DNA from 2 places in the Corynebacterium callunae DSM 20147 genome. Region 2 is predicted to be linked to the other one. Evidence: predicted binding sites of a transcription regulator. Region 2 holds the regulator's gene; the other holds the start of a gene.
The links. Region 2 encodes LexA, which represses DNA repair genes until DNA is damaged. Its sites were predicted from a motif close to CGAACANNTGTTCG; they were not measured.
Positions count from the first base shown of each region.

Region 1: a site for LexA is predicted at 8,167-8,180, ahead of H924_RS10195 (HNH endonuclease signature motif containing protein). Genes of this name have one in related genera too.

Region 1 covers NC_020506.1:2,171,218-2,183,066, forward strand. Annotated here, with positions in the region: gene H924_RS10160 (acetyl-CoA C-acetyltransferase) at 1-1,148, shown strand, start outside; gene pcaD (3-oxoadipate enol-lactonase) at 1,152-1,904, shown strand; gene H924_RS10170 (helix-turn-helix domain-containing protein) at 1,915-4,005, shown strand; gene pcaC (4-carboxymuconolactone decarboxylase) at 3,994-4,365, opposite strand; gene pcaB (3-carboxy-cis,cis-muconate cycloisomerase) at 4,365-5,447, opposite strand; gene pcaG (protocatechuate 3,4-dioxygenase subunit alpha) at 5,444-6,058, opposite strand; gene pcaH (protocatechuate 3,4-dioxygenase subunit beta) at 6,070-6,762, opposite strand; gene H924_RS10195 (HNH endonuclease signature motif containing protein) at 6,921-8,081, opposite strand; gene catC (muconolactone Delta-isomerase) at 8,242-8,535, opposite strand; gene H924_RS10205 (muconate/chloromuconate family cycloisomerase) at 8,552-9,673, opposite strand; gene catA (catechol 1,2-dioxygenase) at 9,758-10,615, opposite strand; gene benA (benzoate 1,2-dioxygenase large subunit) at 11,079-11,849, shown strand, end outside.
Region 2 covers NC_020506.1:1,724,961-1,736,809, forward strand. Annotated here, with positions in the region: gene H924_RS08170 (DEAD/DEAH box helicase) at 1-689, shown strand, start outside; gene H924_RS08175 (hydrogen peroxide-inducible genes activator) at 866-1,855, shown strand; gene H924_RS08180 (DUF2189 domain-containing protein) at 2,009-3,154, opposite strand; gene hrpA (ATP-dependent RNA helicase HrpA) at 3,310-7,218, shown strand; gene nrdR (transcriptional regulator NrdR) at 7,312-7,764, opposite strand; gene H924_RS08195 (hypothetical protein) at 7,854-8,276, opposite strand; gene lexA (transcriptional repressor LexA) at 8,612-9,370, shown strand; gene H924_RS08205 (DeoR/GlpR family DNA-binding transcription regulator) at 9,696-10,475, shown strand; gene H924_RS08210 (carbohydrate kinase family protein) at 10,472-11,437, shown strand; gene ptsP (phosphoenolpyruvate--protein phosphotransferase) at 11,533-11,849, opposite strand, start outside.

The DNA.
Region 1 (11,849 bases), 450 kb from region 2:
CAGTCCAGGAACTAGCTACCACCGTAATCAATGCCATCGTTGACGCCACCGGACTCACCGGCGACGACGTTGATGATCTGATCTTGGGCCAGGCTTCCCCTAATGGTGCAGCTCCAGCCTTGGGCCGTGTTGTTGCCCTCGATTCCAAGCTTGGCCAAAACGTTCCTGGCCTGCAGCTTGATCGTCGCTGTGGATCCGGCCTGCAGGCAATTGTTACTGCAGCAGCTCACGTTGCCACCGGCGCAGCTGACATCATCATCGCAGGTGGTGCTGAGTCCATGAGCCGCACTGAATTCACCGTTTCCGGTGATATCCGTTGGGGTGTTAAAGGTGGAGATATGCAGATGCGCGATCGTCTGGCCGAGGCTCGTGAGTCCGCCGGTGGAGTGAACCACCCAATTCCTGGCGGCATGATTGAAACCGCTGAGAACCTGCGCCGCGAATACGGCATTTCCCGTGAAGAGCAGGATGCACTTTCCGCAGCTTCCCAGCAGCGTTGGGGCAAAGCTGCTGATGCTGGGCTTTTCGACGCGGAGATCGTGCCAGTTACTGTTCCTGCCAAGCGTCGCGGCCAGGAGCCAACCATCGTGTCTCGTGATGAGCACGGTCGTCCAGATACCACCGTCGAAAAGCTTGCTGCACTGCGCCCAATTATGGGCCGCCAGGACGCAGAAGCCACCGTTACCGCAGGTAACGCTTCCGGCCAGAATGACGGCGCTGCTGCAGTGGTGGTTACCACCCGCGCCAAGGCTGCGGAAAAGGGCCTGACCCCAATGATGCGCCTGGTTAGCTGGTCTGTTGCTGCTGTTCCTCCAGAGACCATGGGTATTGGACCAGTGCCTGCCACCAAGAAGGCTTTGGAGCGTGCCGGACTTACCCTTGATGACATGGGTTCCATCGAGCTCAACGAAGCTTTTGCTGCGCAGGCACTGTCCGTGCTGCGCGAATGGGGAATCTCTTGGGAAGATGAGCGCCTGAACCCACTGGGCTCCGGCATTTCCATGGGTCACCCAGTCGGCGCTACCGGTGCTCGCATGGTTGTCACCTTGGCACACCGCATGCAGCGCGAAGATTCCCAGTACGGTCTGGCCACCATGTGCATCGGTGGCGGCCAGGGCTTGGCAGCAATCTTTGAAAAGGAGAACTAAAACATGGCGATTTTGCATAGCGTTTCCTATGGAACCGGTACTCCGCTCGTTTTTATTGGCTCCCTAGGTTCCACCACCGATATGTGGTTGCCACAGCTCGACGCACTGCACAAGGATTTCCGCGTTATCGCAGTTGACCACCGCGGACATGGCCTTTCCGAGGTCATCCACCAGACCCCTACGGTGGCAGATTTGGCCGAGGATGTGCTGGAGACCCTCGATTCTCTAGGCGTAGAGGAGTTTGGCGTTGTTGGTTTGTCCCTCGGCGGAGCGGTTGCACAGTACCTCGCTGCTACTTCCCCCCGGGTAACCAAGGCTGCATTTATTTGCACCGCTGCAAAGTTTGGTGAGCCCCAAGGCTGGTACGACCGGGCCGCTGCCACTCGCGAAAACGGCACCGCATCCCTCGCCGAAGCTGTTATCGAGCGTTGGTTCTCTCCAATTTGGTTGGAAAATAACCCAGCATCACGCGACCACTTTGAAGCAATGGTGGCTAGCACTCCTTCCGAGGGTTATGCACTGTGCTGCGAAGCACTCGCCACCTGGGATTTTAGCGATCGCCTCCAGGAGATCACCGTTCCGGTACTCACCATCGCCGGCGCTGATGATCCTTCTACCCCACCTGCAACCTTGCAGATTATTGCCGATGGTGTTGCTGGTGAATCCACCGCAAAGGTGCTTTCCCCGGCGGCGCACGTACCAACCATTGAGCAACCTGCCGAGGTCACTGCACTGCTAGCTGCACACTTCGCTTAATCTAAAGTGCATGCTTAGCACCAGTCTCCTGCCCCGCCGTCAGTTACTTTTGCGACGTCTTCTCGCTGAGTTCACCACTGATAAGCGGGGCAGGTTTTTGGTTGTTACCGGCCCACAGGGTGTCAACAAAGAGCATTTCATCCGTGAACTAGCTGCTGAGCTGGGCGAATTTGAAGTTATTCATGCCTTGCGCAGCACCCCAAAACTTCCTATCGTGGTGGCAGATGAAGTCCATTTGGCCAACCCTGAGGACCTAAAAACTGCCCTAGACCTGGTACATGGCCAAGGTCTTATGGTGTTGGCAACTGTGCCACACCGCATAGATGGCGCTACCGATGTGCTGGCATTACCACCATTAACAGTGGCCGAAACCGCCGCGCTCGCCCGCCAAATTGTCGGACATTGCACCCCGACCACCGCCCACCGTCTACATGACGCTGCGGGTGGGTTGCCCCAACTAATCAGGGAGCTTCTCGACGCACACCCCATCGATCATTGGTCCAGCGATCGCCCGAGTATCGCCATTCCAGAGCATTGGAAAACCTCGGTAAACATTAAGGATCCAGTGCTGCGTCAGGTTGCCTCGCATCCATTTTTTGAGGGTTGTCCTTTGGGAGATCTTGCTGCCGATGACTTAGTTGATGCTGGAACTTTAAGTTTTGAAGACGGCACCCTGAGATTTGTGCACCCCGCAGAACGCAGCTTGGTAAAAGCTTTTACGCCACCTTCCCAAAGCATCTCTAGGTCCGAATGGGAAACCACCCAAGCGGGCGTCGCAAAGCTTATTAGGGCTGGTGACCTCCCCCTTGCCCGGCTGCATGTAGCGGCACTTCCTCTTGAGGAAGCTCCGGAGGAGCGCGCCTATTTGGCGCTTTATGAGGGCCGCGATTTTGCGCATTCCCTCCCATCTTCCCCGCTGACGGCTTTTCATGGTTTAGCAAGTTGGAACCCAGCGGCTTTGCATGGGGTTAATCCCACTTTTGATATGTTTGTGCAGGCTTTGGAATCTGGCTCCTATAGCCCGGCGCCTTATCCTGAAGCGGTACGTGATCAGCAGATTCATGATCTGCTCAGTGGCTGGTTAGCGCTGGTTTATGATGATCCACTAACCGCCAAAAAGCTGCTCTCGCGGCGGCGTACTGGCGATTCTGAATTATTAAGTTTGTGGCAAACCGCCTTTTTGGCGCGTGCGCATTATGTGCTTGGTGAATTCCACGATGCTGCCGCGGTTGTGGAACGTGGCCTGGCAACAGGTGATCGTACTGGCGCCTCCCTCATGGAACCGGTGCATTTGTGGACCGGAGCCCAAGTAGCAGCGATGACCGGGCGCCAAGAATTAGCGCACCACTATCTCCAAAGGCTGACTGTGCCGGAGGATAGCTTTTTGATTCAGAAACTTTCCGCTGCGATGGGCAAATTAATTACTGCCTCGATGACCTCGGATACTCGTGCAGCAGCACTTGCTGGCGAAAGAATGGCAGCTATCGTTTACACCACCAATACCCAGCAGCCAGGATTTTGGCCGTGGGAAGATATGTATGCACTTTCGCTGATTCGTAATGGCCGTATTGATGCTGCAGCTGCCGTCATGGATGGCATTCCCGAATCCACTATTCCTTCTTTAAGAGCCCGTAATCTGGTTCCGCAGGCCAATATCCAAATCCAAAGAGGTGCCACGGCGCGCGGTGTAAAAATGCTCTCCGAGGCAGTTGATGCCATTACCTCGGTAAATATGCCAGCCTATGAAGCGCGCATTCTCTTTGAATATGGATTGGTGTTGCGCCGCATGGGGCGCCGCAGCCAAGCTTCTGAGATGTTTACCCGAGCTGAGGAAGTCTTTTTGGCCATGGGAGCTGTGAGTTTGGCAGCGCGTTGTGCCGGCGAAAAGAAGGTAGCAGGTGTGGGCCAGCGCCGTTCTGCGCAGGGCTTAACTCCGCAGGAAGAACAGATCACCGCCCTGGTTTTGGATGGCTGCTCCAATCAAGAAGTAGCCCGTGAGCTGTCCCTTTCGGCAAAAACCGTGGAATATCACCTGACCCGGGTATATAAGAAGTTCTCGGTATCTTCCCGTGCGGAGTTGCGCTCCCTCTTACTCAGCTAGCTCCTGCACGGCCTTATTGAGCAGCTTAAATCCGTGGTTGGAGTTAGGTACGCCCGCATAAACTGCGGTGTGCAAGATGACCTCGCCGATAGTCTCCTGGTCCACCCCGGCGCGCAATGCTGCCCGAATATGCATATCCAGTTCCCCATCATTTCCTACCGCAGTAAGAATGGCAATGGTCAGCAAACGGCGCTGAGTGTGATCCAATCCTGGCCGTTCCCAGATATCCCCCCAGGCAGTGCGTGTGATGAAGTCCTGAAACTTTTCCGTCACCTCAGTGGTATTTGCCACCGCCTTATCTACATGCGCATCACCCAAAACCGCACGCCGATTCTTCATTCCCGCTTCAAAACGATCCATTATTTCTCCCTCTCATAAATCACCAGCGCCCGCGCCGCCAGCTCGGCGGCGTGCCCGGTTTCCCCGCTTACGCGGCTGGCCATAACTTCAACGTTGACGATAATCCCATTAATGCTTTTCGATGCGCGACTGACCGCCGCGTGGGTTACTGCTGCGAGCTCGCGGGCAGTCGCCCACTCCGCATGCCAACTGCCAGTGCCTCTTTGCAAGCGACAATCCAAAGCATCAAATAGTGTGGCGACAAGACCCGGCGCGCGCCTGGCATAACCATCACAGGCAATTGCGGCTGCCGGATTCGCCTTATGAGGCATCGCAGAACTGCCGCCGGGTGACTGTTCCCGCAGCTCACCGACCTCTGATTGGGAGTAAAAAACGATATCTCCGGCAATTTTCCGCACTACTCCGGCGGCAGTGGCGAGGGCTGCTGCAATCTCCGTGATCGGAGTGCGATCGGAATGCCACACCCAACCGGGATCGCTGAGATTTAATTCGTGGGCAAGCTTGCTTTGGATGTCCCAGCCATGTGGGTACACCGCCGCCATATTTCCGCTCGCCCCACCATAAGACACTGGAAATTCCAGCAGCTTAAGTTTGCGCTTGGCATTAAGCACTGCCATGAGCCAGCCCGCGGTGATCGCACCAAAGGTAGTAGCCGTAGCGATTTGGCCTAGGGTTCTTCCCATAATGGGAGTTTCTGCATGATCTGAGGTGAGCTGCGCTAAATCCTGAGCGAGTTCTCCAAGGTTGGCGATGATCTCCATTGTGGCATCCCGCAGACACAACATAATTGCAGAATCAATAATGTCCTGGCTGGTAGCGCCGGGGTGGATCCCTTCTGGATTAATCGCTTTAAGATCTGCCACCAGCGGAATGAGCGGATTTCCACCTTCTGCTGCCCGGAGCGACAGGTCTGCCACGTCCAAGACATAGGATTTGATGGTTTCTGCAGCTGGAGATTCAGGCGCAGCGACGCGAGATAATGCAGCTTCAACGACCAGCAGATTTCCTAGAAACGCCTCGTCGGAAAGCATATCTAGGGTTTTTCCGCTGCCCGCCAGGTCAGAATAGAGTGAACGTGTCATAGGCCAAAGAAAGGGGTCTCGTTCGATTCTGCCTGTACCACGATATCAAAGCGGAAACCTGCATCCGTCTTCTTAGCGATAAGCAACTCTCGACGTTCTGCGGGCACTGCCTGAAGCACTGGATCATTACTTAGATCTGTGCCGGGCAAATAGGCGCGGGTATATAGACGCTCTAGGATTCCTCGTGCAAACAACCCAATCTTGAAATGCGGCGCTTCATCTTCAAAAGCCCCAGGCACTAAGGTGATAAAAGTTGCTTCGCCCGCAGGATTGGCCATTGCACGTCCCAAGCCACGGAAGCCCTCCACAGTTGCAGGCTTAATACGGTATGGATCTAGGTCAGAATTGTGCACTCCATCTGGCCCTGCCTGCCACAGCTCAAACATAGCGTCAGAGATTGGATCTCCGTTGCCATCGACGGCGGAAACTGTGAGCTCAATTGCTCCTTCAGTGCCCGGTTCGACTACATTTTCTGCGCCTTCAAGAGTTAGACCAATGTGCACATAAGGGCCAACGGTTTGAGATGGGGTGATTCCAAACTCTGCATCGTTTTGGTCCACGATGGTGGTTTGCGCGTAGCGGAACTCGCCGTTTTTTCCAGTATCAATCATGTTTTATCCCTTTACTCAAACGGAGTGGCGTTGCGGCCACGAAGGACAATGTCGAACTTATAACCAAGGGCAAAGTTCTCGCGGGTTTCGTCATAGTCAAAGGTGGCGATCATGCGTTCACGAGCACCAGCAGGAACTGCGTTATAAATAGGATCCTGGAAAAATAGTGGATCGTTTGGGAAATACATCTGAGTAACCAGTCGCTCAGTGAATTGGCGTCCATACAAAGAGAAGTGGATATGAGCTGGCCGCCAGGCATTGTGGTGGTTGCCCCATGGATAATTACCGGGCATCACAGTCCAAAAATGATAATGGCCGTCTTTGTCGGTGAGGGTACGAGCAACTCCGTTAAAATGCGGATCCAGCGGCGCCGGCCAGGAATCATTCTTGTGACGGTAGCGGCCTGCGGCGTTGGCTTGCCATGCCTCCACCAAGGTATGTGGAACAGGTTTGCCATCAAATCCCAGTACTCGGCCATGCACAAAAATACGCTGACCAATGGCCTCGCCACCATTGACGCGGGTCATGTCATTATCAATATCCCCTAAGTCACGGTCGCCAAATACTGGTCCTGTGGACTCGCCGAGGCGACTGGGGACCATGATGAGGTCGTTGCTTGGATTGCGCTTAATGGTGGTTCGGTACTCCGGGAAGTGCAAAGGAGCAAAGTCATCTCCGGTTGGGGCGAAGTGTGGAATCTCCATGAGAGGCCTTTCTACTGTAGTGATATGCATCTCAAAGTAGGTGTTAATGAGTGCTGTGACAACCTGTTCACATTGCGAACTAGTCAGCCCCTCCCAAGGATTACGCAACCAGCACAAACTAGAACACCCAGGGGTTAACCAGGGGTGTGCATAAGGGATTACTCTCCCTCCCTCTCCAATGAACTGCGCAGACGCTTCAAGCTAGCTTCCATACGATCAGCCAGAGTCTGACCCCACTTACCAGTTGGCATTTCTTGCGCCAACGGCCCACTAGGTTCAGTGACTACCGGCCGATTGCACGGTCCGATCCACGTCACCCAGCCCATGGCATCAATAGTCGCCTTAATCCTCTTGTCTGTTTTCATATTGTGGTGATGTGCACATAAACACTGGAGGTTCCACATCACCGTGAGCCCACCTTCCCCAAAGGGGATCACATGGTCAATCTGGCAATTCTGGGCCAATACCGTACACCCAGGATGTCGGCAGGTTCCATCCCTGACCATGACATAAAGTTTAAGCAAAGGACTTGGGGTATAGCCCTTTTCAACCCGGGTAGCAACATCATCCATTTCAATAGTGTGCGTTGCCATATCACCCAAAAGCGCAGACTCTTCCTGCGATAGAAATCCAGCACCCGGCAACCATGACACTCCCCCAACCAGTGGGGTAAAGAGATGTTCCACGATCTTTACTTCGGTCTTCCGATCCAGGAAATCCACCAAGGCATCAGCCAAATTACCACCTTTAACCCTTATCTTTTCCAAGACCTTTTGAAAGCGCTGACCAGTAACTGCATCAAAATCCCCACTAAAATATGTACGCCCCTCACTGTGGCGAAATACCAATGAACGGTCTTGCCCACTGAGCCCTTTCTTTTTGCCAGTAAAGGTGGGATCCAACTCTTTAATCCACCTGGTAATTAGCCCTGCCATCGCCGAAGCTTCCATTAGAATCTGCCCTGGAACTCGCGGACTCAGGCGCTCTGCGATACGTAGATCAAGCTCTGGCCACAGCTCCTCCTCCGCTTGTTTTACAGCTTGCATAATGCGTGCAAGGTAGGGAATGCGGATATGGAAATGAGTTTCCACCACCACCCGCAAAGCAGGAAGGCTTTTTAGAGCCCAAACTCCATCGATCGCCTGAGCGATAAAGCGTTTTGATTCTCCGGTAACGGACTTAAGTTCCATCATCAAGGAACTAGCATCCACTGATGGATCATCAATTAGAAGACACCAGCGCTGGATTTCCATTTGCGCTAGTTGGAAGTTAATTTTGCTTTCTGAACAGCTTGGATCTTGGTGTGAAAAGTACGCCATTCTTGACGCCCCCTAAGTTCAATTCCCCAGATTGATTACTATCACTAATCCTACTTCCCTATCGCTACACAAACAAGAGTTCTAACAAACAAATGTTCTAATTTTAAGCAAAATGAAAACCGCATCCCTCAGGCAGGGGAATGCGGTTTAGTTGAAGAATCTAGCCCTTAAGGTAGTACTCCAACGCATTTGGATGCTTTGCTAGCGCAGTAATTTTTACATTCATGTACTTAAACATGGGGAAACCGCTCAAGATAGCGTGCAATTCATCATGATCATCAACATCAAAGATGGAGTAGTTGGCATATTCCCCAACAACTCGCCAGATAGCCTTCATGATTCCACGAGACTGCAGGTCTGCAGAATAAGCCTTTTCCTTAACCTGGAAATCGGCCATAACCTCGGGATCCATGGAGTCCGGGAAAACTACGTCCATACGTGCCAAAAACAGCATTTAAACCTCCTTAAAATTACTTGCGGGTATAGAAGTTAACCTTATCCAGGTCAATATCGACGCCTAGGCCTGGACCTTGTGGGATTGCAACTTGACCATCTTTGTACTCAAACTCTTGAACCACATAGGTGTCCTTGAGTAGCTGCGGCCCAAAAAGCTCGGTGCCATAGGAAATAGCCTTAGTTGCAGCAGCAAATTGCAAAGACGCAGCAGTACCAATTGGGCCTTCAAGACTAGTTGCACCATGGCAAGCAAGGCCACCTGCTTCAGCAATGGCAGCGATTTTCTTAGATTCCAGAAGTCCACCATGCTTAGTGGTCTTCAGTGCAATAACGTCAGCTGCCTGAGCTTTTACCACTGCCAATGCTTCAGCTGGGGTCCATACGGACTCATCAGCCATCACAGAAACGTTGGTGCGGCGGGTGATCTCACGCAGAGTCTCAAGGTCATCGGCAGGGGTAGGCTGCTCAAAAAGTTCAACGCCAGCCTCAGCCAGGATTGGCAGGTACTGCAATGCGGTACGACGATCCCAACGTGCGTTGATATCAATACGAATGGACACCTTATCGCCCACCTCGCGGGTCAATTCTGCAACTCGGCGAGTATCTTCAGCCGGATCGCCGGCACCCATCTTGAGCTTGAAAGACTTGTTGCCAAATTCTTCAATGCGCTCCTCGATTTCCGCAACGGCAACGTCCAAAGGCAGAACGCCCAGCGCCCAGGTCACGTCAACCTTGTCGCGCACAGTGCCACCAAGCAGGTCCCGAACTGGAATATCAAGGGTGCGCGCCCAGGCATCGTGCATTGCGACGTCGACCGCTGCCTTTGCGTAACGGCCGCGCGCGACTACGCGCTCCAGGTCCGCCATGATCCCTGCAAGCTCAGAGACCCTACGACCCTGTAGCACTGGGGCGAGGTAGCCGTCGACAAGCGCTTTCATGGTTTCTACCGACTCGCCGCCCCACCACGGACCACCCGGGACAACGCCTTCGCCATAGCCAATAATGCCGTTTTCTAGGTGCACGGAGACGAGCAGAATGTGCTGCTCGGTGGAGACAGTGGTGGCAAAGCCGTGCGGGCGAATGAGGGGAACGTCAAGAATTCGGGATTCTACTTTTACAATTTTTAGACCAGACATAGATTCTTTCCTTTACGTATGAAAAGTCCCGTCACCATTAAGGTGAACGGGACTCTAGTTTATCGGGCAGAAATCAACGGAAGATTAGTCTTCCTTGTCCAGCACGAATGGGTAGGTGACGTGGTTGCCGTCTTCAGCTACGGACGGGTTCAGGATGAGCTCTGGCTTAACAGCGGTTGCAACGTCGTTCTCCACGTACTCGCCACCGTCGAAGTAAAGCTGGGTGGTGATGGTGCGGTAGCCAGGTTGGGAAACGCGCAGGTGGAGGTGAGCTGGACGCCATGGGTGTCCACCGTAGGATTCGATGAACCAGCCGGTTGGGCCGTCGTGAGGAATCTTGTAAGGAGCAGGCTGCAGGGTCTTGATGTTGTAGCGACCCTCTTCGTCGGTGACGATGGTGCCACGGAGGTTCCACTCAGGAAGACCTGGTGCGAACTGAGAGTAGAAACCATCCTCATCTGCGTGCCAGAGTTCGATCTCAGCGCCGCCGAGGCCGTTGCCCTCGAGGTCAGTAACCTGGCCCTCAAAGAAGAGTGGGGTGCAAGCCTTGTCCTTGTCACGCATTGGCATTTCGCCGTTCCAAGGAAGCTTAGGGGAGTTCTGTACGTAGTAAGGGCCTTCGATGGAACCCTTGGTGCCGGTGTAATCGTGGCGGTTGTAGTTGATCTCTTCGATCTCGTGCTCAACGAAAACATCGAGCCATAGTGGCCACTCGCCGTATTCTCCGACGTCGATCATCCACTGCTTGAGGACGTTGTACTCCTCGTAGGTGACCTCGTGCTTGTGAGCTACCTCAGCGATTGCGGCAAGCAGATCGGTGAAAATCGCATTTGCACGCTCCTTGGAGGTGTCGGAAGAAACGCGATTCGCCTTGAACTTGTCAGTGGCCTTGTTGCCCGAGTCCTGGGCGGTTGGATCGATGTTCTGCTCGACAGAGGTCATGCCATACTCCTAAATACAGAGGGTAATTAAAGGGGGTGGAGATACGTTCAACCCTCGCTAGTGGGGGTGATTTCGAAGCCAGTTTCCAAAAGACCTTCAACGAAGTTTTTCATTGTGATCCGATCAACTGGATAACAACACTGTGGCCTGATTCATGCGATCCGTCAATACCCCTAAAAAGTCATTTAAGCGGTTTTTGATGACATTTTTGTGCAAATTGAACATAAAAATCCTGGTCATTCCACATTTCGAACCCAAAAATACCACCTTGCGAACACAACCCCCCGAACAAACCCTAGAAATTCCCCTAATGTGATTCAGCTCATTCCTCAGGCATTGTTGGTGTTACGCCACCAGAGGGGTTCATTCAATCCCTCAAAAGTCACTTAGCGCTCTAGAGCCAGAACCAAACATGACAGCCGGTTGGCACTCCCTATTCAAAGACAGACCACGGAGGTTTCCAATGTCCACACCAATCGAGAACCTTGATAACGTTCAACAAGTTTTGGACCATGCACTCGAGGACCGCCCAGAAGAGGGTATTGTCCGTGTTAACCGCAACATCTTCACCGACCCAGAGATCTTCGAGCTGGAGATGCGCCACATCTTTGAAGGCAACTGGATTTACCTGGCTCACGAGTCCCAGATCCCTAATCCAGGCGACTACTTCACCACCTATATCGGACGTCAGCCAATCGTTATCACCCGTTCCAAGGACGGCACCCTAAACTGCCTAATCAACGCTTGCTCCCACCGTGGCGCAATGCTTTGCCGTCGCAAGACTGACAACCGCACCACCTTGACCTGCCCATTCCACGGCTGGACCTTCAGCAACGACGGTGCACTTATCAAGGTTAAGGATGAGAAGGAAGGCGCCTACCCAGAGAACTTCCGCCAGGAAGGCTCTCACGATCTGCGTCGCGTCCCTAAGTTCGAGTCCTACCGTGGCTTCCTCTTCGGTTCCCTCAACCCTGACGTTGTTTCCCTCGAGGAGCACCTCGGCGACACCCGCACCGTCATCGACATGCTGGTAGATCAGTCCCCAGAAGGCCTGGAAGTACTACGCGGTTCCTCCACTTACACCTACGACGGAAACTGGAAGCTACAGACCGAAAACGGTGCTGACGGCTACCACGTTTCCTCCACCCACTGGAACTACGCTGCAACCACTTCCCGTCGTGGCACCGGTGAATCCGCCAATGAAACCAAGGCAATGGACGCTGGCACCTGGGGC
Region 2 (11,849 bases):
AGATCAAGCCGAAGTCTGTGGTGCGAGACATGATCGAGCATGGCATGACGTTCTCTGATTTGGTGGCAACCTATGGAGTGGCACGTTCTGAAGGTGTGGCGCTGCGCTATCTCACTGATGCCTGGCGCACGCTGCAACATTCACTGCCCCAAGAAGCAACCACCGAAGAGTTAAATGACGTGGTCGTATGGCTGGGAGAGCTCATCAAGCAAGTTGACTCTTCCTTGGTTGATGAATGGGCACAAATGGCGGATCCTGATGCACCAATTTCTAAGGAGGCCCTCGAGCGTGAATTGGCCTTTGGTGTAGAAGATCCCACCGCATTGAGCGCCAACCGCAGGGCGTTTAGCATCATGATCCGAAATGCAATGTTCCGCCTGGTTGAGCTCTTTGCTTATGAGAAGGAAGATCAGCTGGGCACCATGACGGAATATTTGGATCAGGCACCTGATTTCGGGGCTGCCATGGATGCATATTTCGAAGAGTATGCGGACTTGGATACTGGTCCGGCTGCTCGCGGACCAGAGTTTTTCAAGCTGGAACAAAATGGCAGAATGTGGCAGGTCAGGCAGACTATTAAGGATCCAGAAGGCGATAATTCCTTCGCCTTTGTGGCAACAGTGGATCTTGATGCCTCTGATGAGGCAGGAGAAGTTCGCTTCGCTAGCCTCGAAATTGATTACCAATAAGCAGCGCGCCGGGGCTGCACCCCGGCGCGCACGGGTAAATTTCTGAGGCAGGGCGCGTCGATAAGCAGCGTTTAAGATGTTGCACTAATGTGCAAAACCTATAGTGCCAGCTTAAACAAATGTGACTTCGTGCTTTTCATTACCCTTTTTAAAAGAACCTGGATATTATTATAGGCATGAGCAATAAAGAGTACCGGCCTACACTTGCGCAGTTGCGTACATTCGCTACCATCGCCGAATGCAAACACTTCGGTACTGCTGCGGCAAAATTATCCATTTCACAGCCTTCTCTATCCCAGGCACTAGTTGCTTTGGAAACTGGTTTAGGCGTGCAGTTAATTGAACGCTCCACTCGAAAAGTTATTGTCACCCCTGCTGGTGAAAAGCTGTTGCCTTATGCCAAGGCCACGCTTGATGCCGCAGAATCCTTCCTTTCCCATGCTCAGGGTGCGAATGGTACCCTCACCGGCCCGCTGACTGTGGGAATTATTCCGACCGCGGCGCCTTATATTTTGCCTTCAATGCTTTCAATTGTGGATCAGGAATATCCCGATCTGGAGCCACATATTGTGGAGGATCAAACCAAGCATCTACTAGCCTCCTTGCGTGATGGTCGCATCGATGTAGCCATGATGGCGCTGCCTTCCGAGGCTCCCGGTATGAAGGAAATTCCGCTATACGAGGAAGATTTTATAGTCGTTGTCCCAGCTGATCACCAATTTGCCGGCCGTCAAGATTTGCAGCTTTCCGCACTTGATGAGCTTGATCTTTTGCTATTGGAAGATGGTCACTGCCTACACGATCAGATTGTGGATTTGTGCCGTCGGGCAGAGATTAATCCAATTAGCTCTACTACCGCAGTCACTCGCGCTTCCAGCCTGACCACTGTGATGCAACTTGTTGTAGCAGGTCACGGCTCTACCTTGGTGCCTGTAAGCGCAGTGCCTTGGGAATGCACCCGCCCGGGGCTAGCAACCGCGAACTTTAGCAGTGACGTAACAGCTAACCGTCGAATGGGATTGGTTTATCGATCTTCTTCCTCCCGCGCTGAAGAATTTGAGCAATTTGCTCGGATTTTGCAACGCGCTTTTATGCGTTCCCTGGAGCATGCACGGGAAACAGGTATTGAGCTAAAGACAACATCACCTCTGGTCAACAGCATTTAGAAGCGTTAAGAGTTCAAGTAACGTCATAGGAAAAGAGAGTCTTTCCTACACTTTTACAGTGTGGGAAAGACTCTCTTTTTAGCGCTGTACTGATGCCCCTGATACGGGCCCTGCCCGATGCCGGTCTCCGCTCAGGCCCCGCTTTAGCTCCAGTCAATTGCGCGGAGCTGCAGGAATTACCCCGCCACTCATCTGACGGTAAAGGTGAGCACTTGTTAAGAAGTATGCCGGAGCCAGCACGATTAATCCGAGGAAAATTGTGAGGACACCGATAACAATCATGACAAATCCACCGAGGACCTGGAAGAGCAGCAATTTTGGATAGTTACGCGCTGCGTCTTTAAGGCCATGGCTAACGGCGCTTGCCGCAGAGTGCGTGCCATCAGCTGTATAAAAAGTCCAAAAGCTATACAAAGGGCTAATAAGCACCATAGCTAGCAGGCCAAAGAGCACGAGTCCAAGGCTTGAATTATTCACATCAATGGTGCTCAGCGTTTCATCTACTTTGATAGCTTCTGCCATTACGTTGGAAGTTAATCCTCCAACCACCAGACTGAATACGCCAAGCACAAAAATTAAAGTAACTGTTTGAGCTACATTTTTTGGCTTAAAGAAGTCCCCCAGCACAGTTTTGCGTCCATCAACAGAGACCAAAGCGCCCGCCAGCACTGCAATTGTTACCGCAGCGCTGACCACAAACATGATCACATTCGTCACGATATTAGGTGTGGAAAATAGATTATTTGCAGCTGCGCCAGTGGGGTCAAGAGAATAAGCAATAAATCCTGCAATTCCGCTTAGCAGAATAAAAAAGAGTCCAAGTGCAATGGTTCCCAAAAGCCAAATCGTGGGATTGGAAAAGACAGTTCTAAAGCCAAATTTCACAGCTCGCGTTAGATCTACGCGACCACTGCCCTTTTCCAATGGACCTTGGCCGGCACCTTCAAATCCCGCAGCGCCCCCGAAACTCTGATAACCTGCTGCCCCATTGCCTTGAGGGCCTTGGGAGCCTTGGGGATAAGGCGAGGTTCCGTAGTTTGGCGCAGATCCCTGGCTATAGCCCTGATATGGGTCTTGATTCTTCCACTGGCTCTGTCCTTGGCTTCCAGCTTGCCCATCAACTGGCCCCTCATAAGGCCGAAAACCGCCAGGTGCATCCTCCGGATGGGAGGTTGGTTCATATTTTGGGCGAGAACCTGCACTCCACTCATTTTGCCCAAAATGCTGAAAACCATCCTCATCAAAACGGTCCTCAGAGTCATCATGACCATTGCGTGCGCTGTTGTTATCTTCGCTCATGGTTTCTTAGATTCTCCCCTTGCTAAAACTCACCGGCCCATCGGCGCTGCGTTTCCGGTGCCAAAATCACTGAACGTTCAGTTATCCACCATACCTGCCCACCAGGCTACAGAGTCGTAGTATCTTTCCCGAGCTAGTAGAATATTCCCCTAGTCATGACTACTTCTGAATCCAGCCTCTCCAAGGCAGCACTGTACGAACTCCTCGAGGGAGTCTCCCTAAGCGACGAACGCACGTTTAGGCGCCGATTGTCCAAGGCCCGCGCCCCCAAGGCGCTCAGTGCCATTAAGGCTGACATCGATAAAGCTAGTTTGCTTATCGACGCAAAAACGCAGCTTATTCCCGAAATCTCCTACCCCGAAACACTGCCAGTTAGTGCGCGTAGAGACGATATCGCCGAGGCAATTCGCAATAACCAAGTTGTGATCATTGCTGGTGAAACCGGATCCGGTAAGACAACCCAGATTCCTAAAATTTGTTTGGAATTGGGCCGCGGCCGACGTGGATTAATTGGACACACCCAGCCGCGTCGTTTGGCTGCGCGTACGGTGGCCGAGCGTATTGCAGATGAACTTGGCCAGGAAATTGGTCAGACCGTAGGTTATGCCATTCGCTTTGATGATCAGGTGTCTTCCAAAACTGCTGTGAAGCTGATGACGGACGGCATCTTGCTTGCTGAGATGCAGCGCGACCGTTTCCTCAATGCTTATGACACCATCATTATCGATGAGGCCCACGAACGCTCTCTCAACATTGACTTCATCTTGGGATATTTGCGTCAGCTTTTGCCCAAGCGCCCTGATCTTAAAGTCATTATTACCTCCGCAACTATTGATCCTGAGCGCTTTGCCGAGCATTTTGCCGATGCCGACAATAAGCCAGCACCAATCATCGAGGTTTCCGGACGTACCTTCCCCGTAGAGATCCGCTACCGCCCCTTGGAAATCCAAGAAGGCGATAAAACAATTGATATTGATCCTCTTGATGGCCTGTGTTTTGCGCTGGAGGAACTCATGGAAGAAGGCGATGGAGACATTCTCTGTTTCTTCGCCGGCGAAAGAGATATTCGCGATGCCATGGAAGCTATCGAAGGTCGCCGGTGGAAGGGTGTGGAGGTCACCCCGCTCTTTGGTCGTCTCTCCAATGAAGAACAGCACCGAGTTTTCAGCCCCCACTCCGGGCGTCGCATCGTGTTGTCCACCAACATTGCTGAAACGTCTTTGACGGTTCCCGGCATTCACTACGTTGTAGATACTGGTACAGCCCGTATTTCTCGCTATTCTGTGCGCACCAAAGTGCAACGCTTGCCTATCGAGCCAATCTCCCAGGCCAGCGCTAATCAGCGTTCGGGTCGCTGTGGCCGCGTTGCCGATGGTATTGCTATCCGCTTGTACTCCGAAGAGGACTTCGCCTCCCGTCCAGAATTTACTGACCCCGAAATTCTGCGCACCAACCTCGCGAGCGTCATTTTGCGCATGGCCTCCTTGCGCCTGGGCGATATTAATAAATTCCCCTTTGTGCAGCCTCCTGAGCAGCGCTCCATTCGCGATGGCGTGCTGTTACTTCATGAACTTGGCGCTCTGGCAGAAGAATCCTCTGAAGACGGCTCTCCTCGCTTAACTCCTATTGGCCGTGATCTAGCACTTATACCTGTTGATCCGCGTATGGCTCGCATGTTGGTGGAGGCCAATAAACTTGGATCCCTCTACCCTGTCATGGTCATTGTTGCAGCCATGACTATTCAAGATGTGCGCGAAAGGCCTCTGGAATTCCAAGCTCAAGCCGATCAAGCCCATGCTCGTTTCAAGGACACCAACTCTGATTTCCTTGGCTTCCTGAAGCTGTGGGAATACATTTCTGACCAGCGCGAACAAAGTAGTGGCAACGCTTTTAGAAAGCAGATGAAAAAAGAGTTCCTACACTACATGCGAATTCGCGAGTGGTGGGATCTGGTGCGTCAGTTGGAACAAGTTGGCCAGCAGCTCGGCTGGGCTAAAAAAGAAAATGTAGCCAATGATGCCGCACCTGAGGTTATCCACCAGTCATTGCTTTCTGGTCTGCTTTCCCAAATCGGCGCGCGTGATGGTGAAAGCCGCGAGTTCTCCGGTGCACGTGGCACCAAGTTTATGGTTTTCCCTGGCTCCGCTCTTGCCAAGAAGCCACCTCAGTTTGTCATGGCCGGACAATTGGTCGAGACGTCTCGTCTTTGGGCTCGCGATGTAGCCAAGATTGAGGCCGAATGGGTAGAAAAACTTGCTGGCTCCCTGCTGAAATATCAATACTCCGAGCCTTATTGGTCCTCTAAACGAGGTGCTGCGATGGTGCACCGCAAGTCAACGCTTTATGGCGTCACCATCATCGCCGACAAGGTGGTTCCCTACCATACCGTTGATCCAGTAGCCGCCCGTGATCTCTTCATCCGCCATGCGCTGATTGAAGGCGATTGGACTACTCACCACCGCTTCTTCCATGAAAATGCCGAGAAGCTAGAAAAAATTGGTGAGCTTGAAGCTAAGGCACGCCGCCGCGACATCGTTGTTGATGAAGACGCCCTCTTTGCTTTCTACGACTCCAAGCTGCCAGACAACGCCACCACCTCCCGGAACTTTGACTCTTGGTGGAAGAAGACTTCTAGGCAGCAACCGGATCTCCTCGACTTTGATCCCGAGAAACTCATGAATGAGGAAGCCAGTGCCATTAGTGAGGAGGCCTTCCCAGATAAGTGGCACAAGGGGAATCTCGTCTTTGATCTCACCTACCACTTTGAACCTGGCCACCGTGATGACGGCGTGACGGTCCTTGTCCCCATTCCTGTTCTTGGTGGTTTGGACGCCCAAGGCTTCGACTGGCTGGTTCCAGGTGTGCGCCTTGACTTGGTCACAGAGCTGATTCGCACCCTGCCTAAAGCTTTGCGACGCACAGTGGTACCTGCCCCCGAGTTTGCCCAGCGTGCACTGGCTCTTTTGCACCCATATGGTTCACCGCTAACTTCTCAACTAGCCGATGCTTTGCGCTCTTTGGGCGGAACTGGGATTAACTCTTCTGATTTTAATCCCTCCAAACTTCCCGACCATCTGCGCATTACCTATGCTGCAGTGGATAGGCACGGCAAGATCGTTGACCGCGATAAAGACTTGGACAAGCTAAAGCAACGTCGAGCAAATCAGATCAAAGCCTCTGTATCCAGCGTCGCTAAAGCCTCAGAACAAGATGAGACTAAGGAATGGACCGCTCAAACCCTAGGCACCATTGATGAGACCATCGAAACCGTCGTCGATGGTCAAAAGGTTTCTGCTTATCCAGCGCTTGTTGTCTCCCCTACAGGAGTCTCAGTAAAGGTACTTCCGACTAAGGCCGCAGCTGATGCCTCGATGATCACGGCAACCTTGACTCTTTTGATGCGCGAGATTGAGGTTTCTGCAAAGCAAATGGTCAAGGGCCTGCCGCTGCAGCAAAAGGTAGCGGTTGATAACTATCCTCATGGTGGCTCAGAAGGTTTAGTTGGTGATGCCCGTATCGCTGCCATTAGAGACTTGATGATTGCCAATGGAGGTGCGGTTCGCTCCCCTGAGGAATTCCAGGTGCTTTTGGAAAAGGTGAAGCCGGCAACACCAGCTGCTGTACGACGCACCGTAGTAGATCTCGCCCCTGCGTTGGTGCACTATGCAACGCTGAAATCTGAGCTTTCCAATTGGACTGGCGCAGCAATTGAAGATATGAAGTCTCAGCTGAAGTTCCTCCTACCTAAGCAGGCTATTAGCATTCACGGCATTAGCCGATTGCGCCATTTACCTCGATATCTCCATGCCATGGAAATTCGAATGGAGGAGATGAGCCAAAATCCCGATCGTGATGCAGACCGTCAAGATGAGGTTAATGGTGTCGAGGAATACCTTGAGTCTCGTCTAAATAAGCTGCCGAGCCAAAGACGCAACACTCGCGAGGTAAAGGATATTTTGTGGCAAATCCAAGAGCTGAGAGTAAGTCTTTTTGCTCAGCGTTTGGGAACCCCGCAGCCTGTTTCTCCACAGCGGATTAGAAAAGCCGTGGACAAACTGCGCTAAGTCTCCTCCCACATCAAAAACCTCGATTGGCACCTAATAAAAGGTGCCAATCGAGGTTTTTCTAGTTTTAGAACTTGATTTCTCTAATATTGGTTATTCCCGACCACGGCGTCGCATTAGCCTGATCTCTTTTTCAAAGTCATCTGCGCTCTCAAATGATTTATACACTGAAGCAAAGCGAAGGTATGCAACTTCATCAAGTTCGCGCAGCGGATCAAGAATGGCTAAACCGATTTCATTGGCTCGGATTTGGGAGCTGCCACTACTTCGGACAGTCTCCTCTACTTGTTGAGCCAACCGTTTCAGCGCGTCGTCGGAGACATCTCGGCCTTGGCATGCCCTACGCACACCGGTGATAACTTTTTCACGGCTAAAAGCTTCTGTCAGCCCATTTCTCTTCACTACCAGCAGAATTGCCTTCTCGACGGTAGTGAATCGACCGCCACATTCATTACATTCTCGCCGGCGCCTAATGGCACTTCCACCATCAATTACTCGGGAGTCAATTACTTTTGAGTGGTCATGCTGACAAAAGGGACAGTACACGTGCAGACTCCTTTAATTTGCAATGCTTTTACAACACTGCGTTCAAAAATTTGCTCATGTCAGTCTATGCCAGTAATCCCCGGATCAAACTAATCTCGGAGAGATACACCCACCATTTGAGTCTCAGGAAAGGTAGGAGTGATCTCTTCCTCGCCAGACTGCGACCACAACAAGCAAACAAAGACAACCATTCCAAATACCGCGCCACCAGCCCATTGCTTTAGTAGTTCTTTAATCGAACGTCCGTCGGGATAGTTCTTCAAATCTTGAGCACTTTCCGAGCTGGAATTTATTTCTATCCGTGGCCGATAAATCGGTGGATGATGTCGCTTTATTTGATCACTTTCCAGGCTCTGAGGTTTACCCTTATTCGAACTGTCAAGCGTTCGAACATTAACTGATCGAGCAACCTCAACACCTGGAACCTCAGCCATCCAAACAGCTGCTGAAGGTACCACCATTCCACGCACCTTTACTGGATCATTATGCATGTCAACCACGGGATTACTCATTTCAAATCACCTTTCACTTTAAACTGCCCACATCATAAGACTTACCTACGACATCTTCGAACAAAGTTACCGTTCACATGTTCGAGCAAGTTTCTATGTTCGATTTATATCACCCAGTTCGAACATTGTCCATACTTCTTCAAAAAATCTCGAACACTCGTACCATTCCCGCTGGAAAACATGTATGGTTAGGAATTGAGATTGTTTACAAAAGTTCGAATAGCTATTGAGCTGCAAGCAGATTTTTAGATCCGCAGGTACCAGCAGTGATCTAAAAGGGCTTTGACGGCTTTTAAGACCTAGAAATTTAGAGACTTTGATGAGAGGAACACCCCATGGCCGCTGAAAAGAAAAGTGGAATTAGAGGAAGTCGTGGCAGCCGCACTGCCAAAACCCTTCCTAATGGCAGGCCCGATCCAGCCAGCTTGTCCGATAGGCAACGTCGCATTCTAGAAGTCATTCGAGACGCGGTTGTTCTGCGCGGCTACCCGCCAAGCATCCGAGAGATCGGAGATGCTGCTGGACTACAGTCCACTTCCTCCGTGGCTTATCAGCTCAAAGAACTTGAGAAGAAGGGTTTCCTCCGTAGAGATCCCAATAAGCCTCGCGCAGTGGATGTTCGCCATTTGCCGGAAACTGAGTCTCGCACCCCTAAAGCGGATTCGAAGGCGAAGGCAGCGGCTGAGACTCCAGCGGGCTCCCCTACCGAATTTGCCGCCCAAGCATCATTTATCCCAGTTGTTGGAAAGATTGCAGCGGGTAGCCCAATCCTGGCTGAGCAAAATATTGAAGAGTACTACCCACTTCCCGCAGACATTGTCGGCGATGGTGAGCTCTTTATGCTCCAGGTTGTTGGAGAATCCATGCGTGATGCTGGCATTCTTGATGGAGACTGGGTTGTCGTGCGCTCTCAGCCTGTTGCGGAACAAGGGGAATTTGTCGCAGCAATGCTCGACGGCGAGGCAACTGTGAAAGAGTTCCATAAGGATTCCACGGGAATCTGGCTTCTTCCACATAATGATTCCTTTGCCCCAATCCCCGGAGAAGATGCTGAGATTATGGGCAAGGTCGTCTCAGTCATGCGAAAGCTTTAGCCCGCAGTCTATAAATTTTTAGGTCATTTTTAAGCCCCGACTTTTGGAGTGTTTCACGCAAACACTCTGAGTCGGGGCTTTTTTCTACCTCTTTTGGGGGTAAAGTCCGATTTTCCCTAATGGGATCACTAATAGTGGTTTTACCTGTGGGTTTTCCACTCCAATTTGTGAGATTTACTAAAATTGCTGCCCACTTTTGTGAATTTCAAGATTTTTGATCGCCACACACAAAAGAAAAAAGCCTATTCGGACGTTATTCAATGAAATACTAGGAGTATAGGTCGGACATACTCAATAGATTGTCTTTTTGCTTTAAGGGAGTGACATGTACGCAGAGGAGCGTCGCCGCCAGATTGCCTCATTAACGGCGGTAGAGGGACGGGTAAATGTCACAGAGTTAGCAGGACGTTTTAACGTCACTGCAGAAACCATTCGACGAGATCTCGCAGTTCTAGATAGAGAAGGCATCGTGCACCGCGTGCACGGTGGCGCAGTAGCAACACAGTCTTTCCAAACCACCGAGCTAAGCTTGGACACTCGTTTCCGTTCAGCTTCATCTGCCAAATACTCCATTGCCAAGGCAGCCATGCAATTCTTGCCAACTTCTCACGGTGGGTTATTCCTAGATGCTGGCACCACCGTAACTGCGCTGGCAGATCTTATCGCAGACCACCCAAATTCCAAACAATGGTCTATCGTGACAAACTGCCTACCAATTGCGCTTAATTTGGCGAATGCTGGCCTCGATGATGTACAGCTCCTCGGTGGCAGTGTGCGTGCCATTACCCAGGCAGTGGTCGGCGATATCGCACTCCGCACCTTGGCACTAATGCGCGCTGATGTGGTGTTTATTGGTACAAATGCTTTAACCCTTGATCATGGGCTTTCCACCGCTGATTCACAAGAAGCGGCAATGAAGTCCGCGATGATCACTAATGCTCACAAGGTGGTGGTCTTGTGTGACTCCACCAAGATGGGCACTGACTACCTGGTAAGTTTTGGCTCCATTGATGATATTGATGTCATCGTCACGGACTCCGGTGCGCCTACAAGTTTTGTGGACCAGTTGCGCGAACGCGGCATAGAGGTTGTGATTGCAAAGTGATCCTAACTGTTACAGTCAGTCCCTATTTGCTCAGCACCAATGAAGTCAGCGGTGACATCAACATAGGTGAGGCAAATCCCATCACTCAAGTCTCTACCGTTGCTGGCGGTTTCGGCACTGGTGTAGCCGCCACGCTGTTTTATGGCGGTGTAGAAACCTTCACGGTATTCCCCGCTCCAGAAATTTCACACTATCTGCGCCTGGTTACCTTGGCAGGTCTCCCCCATGAGATCATTCCCGTTCCAGGTCCCATCCCGATGCATCTGACCATGAGAGATTCCACCGGCCATGAAACTCGCTTTAAGCATTCACCTATGCCTTTGGATATTTCACAACTAGCTATTCTGCGCGATCTAGTGGTGCGTCGAGCTGAAGATGCTACTTGGGTTCTCTTAGGCGGTAATCTGCCCGCTATCGCTCCAGCAGCTTGGTATGTGGACGTGGTACGTTCCTTGCGCCTATATCACCCAGATGTCAAAGTTGCGATCGCTGCCACTGGTGCTGCTTTGCGTGCGGTAGTGCGCCAGCTGGCAGCCACTGCGCCGGACACTTTGATTATTCCCTCTGAAGAACTTGAACTCAGCGGTGGCCATACTCCAGGCAGCTTGCGCGATCCGTGGGCTCATGGCGATCATGCCCCACTTCTTAATGCCGCCAAGTCCTTGGTTAAGAAGGGTATTAGGCAGGTCATAATCACCAACAAGCGCACCGAGGCAATCTTGGTCTCCGAAGATGAAGCACTGCTATGCACTTATACTCAGGCTTCCGGAAAACAAGGTGTCAATTGGCGGGAATCTTTCACGGCGGGTTTCTTGTCTTCCAATTTGGAAGTTGATGATTCGGCAGTAAATCTTGCTCGCGCGGTGGCTTATGCCAATGCTGAAGGCAGTGAGTGGGATAACTTCATTCCCACCCCAGACCGCTTGCAACCACAATTTGTGGAGATCCGTGCTCTGACTTAGCACAAAAACACAACAAAAAGTGGCTCGAAGTTCAACAGAACTTCGAGCCACTTTCACATGTGGGCCTTAACTCCTAAGTGTTAAGGCTCCAGGTCTTACTTATTTGCTGCTTCGATTACTGCGCGGACAGCGGCACGAGCTTCGGTTGCGCCTTCTGCATCCAAAGCTGCCTCGGCAGCCTTCTTACAGGTCTCCAAGTCAACTTCAGCCAGCTGAGCGCCGACTGCAGCAAGTGCAGTTGAAGCGGCTGACAGGGAGTTAACTCCCAGGCCGGTCAAAACAGTTGCCAACAGTGGATCAGCGGCTGCTTCGCCACAAACACCAACTGGGGTGTCAAAGCGCTGACCCTCATCACAGGTGTGCTTGATCAAACGCAGAACCGCTGGCTGCCAAGGATCAGTCAGGTATGCCA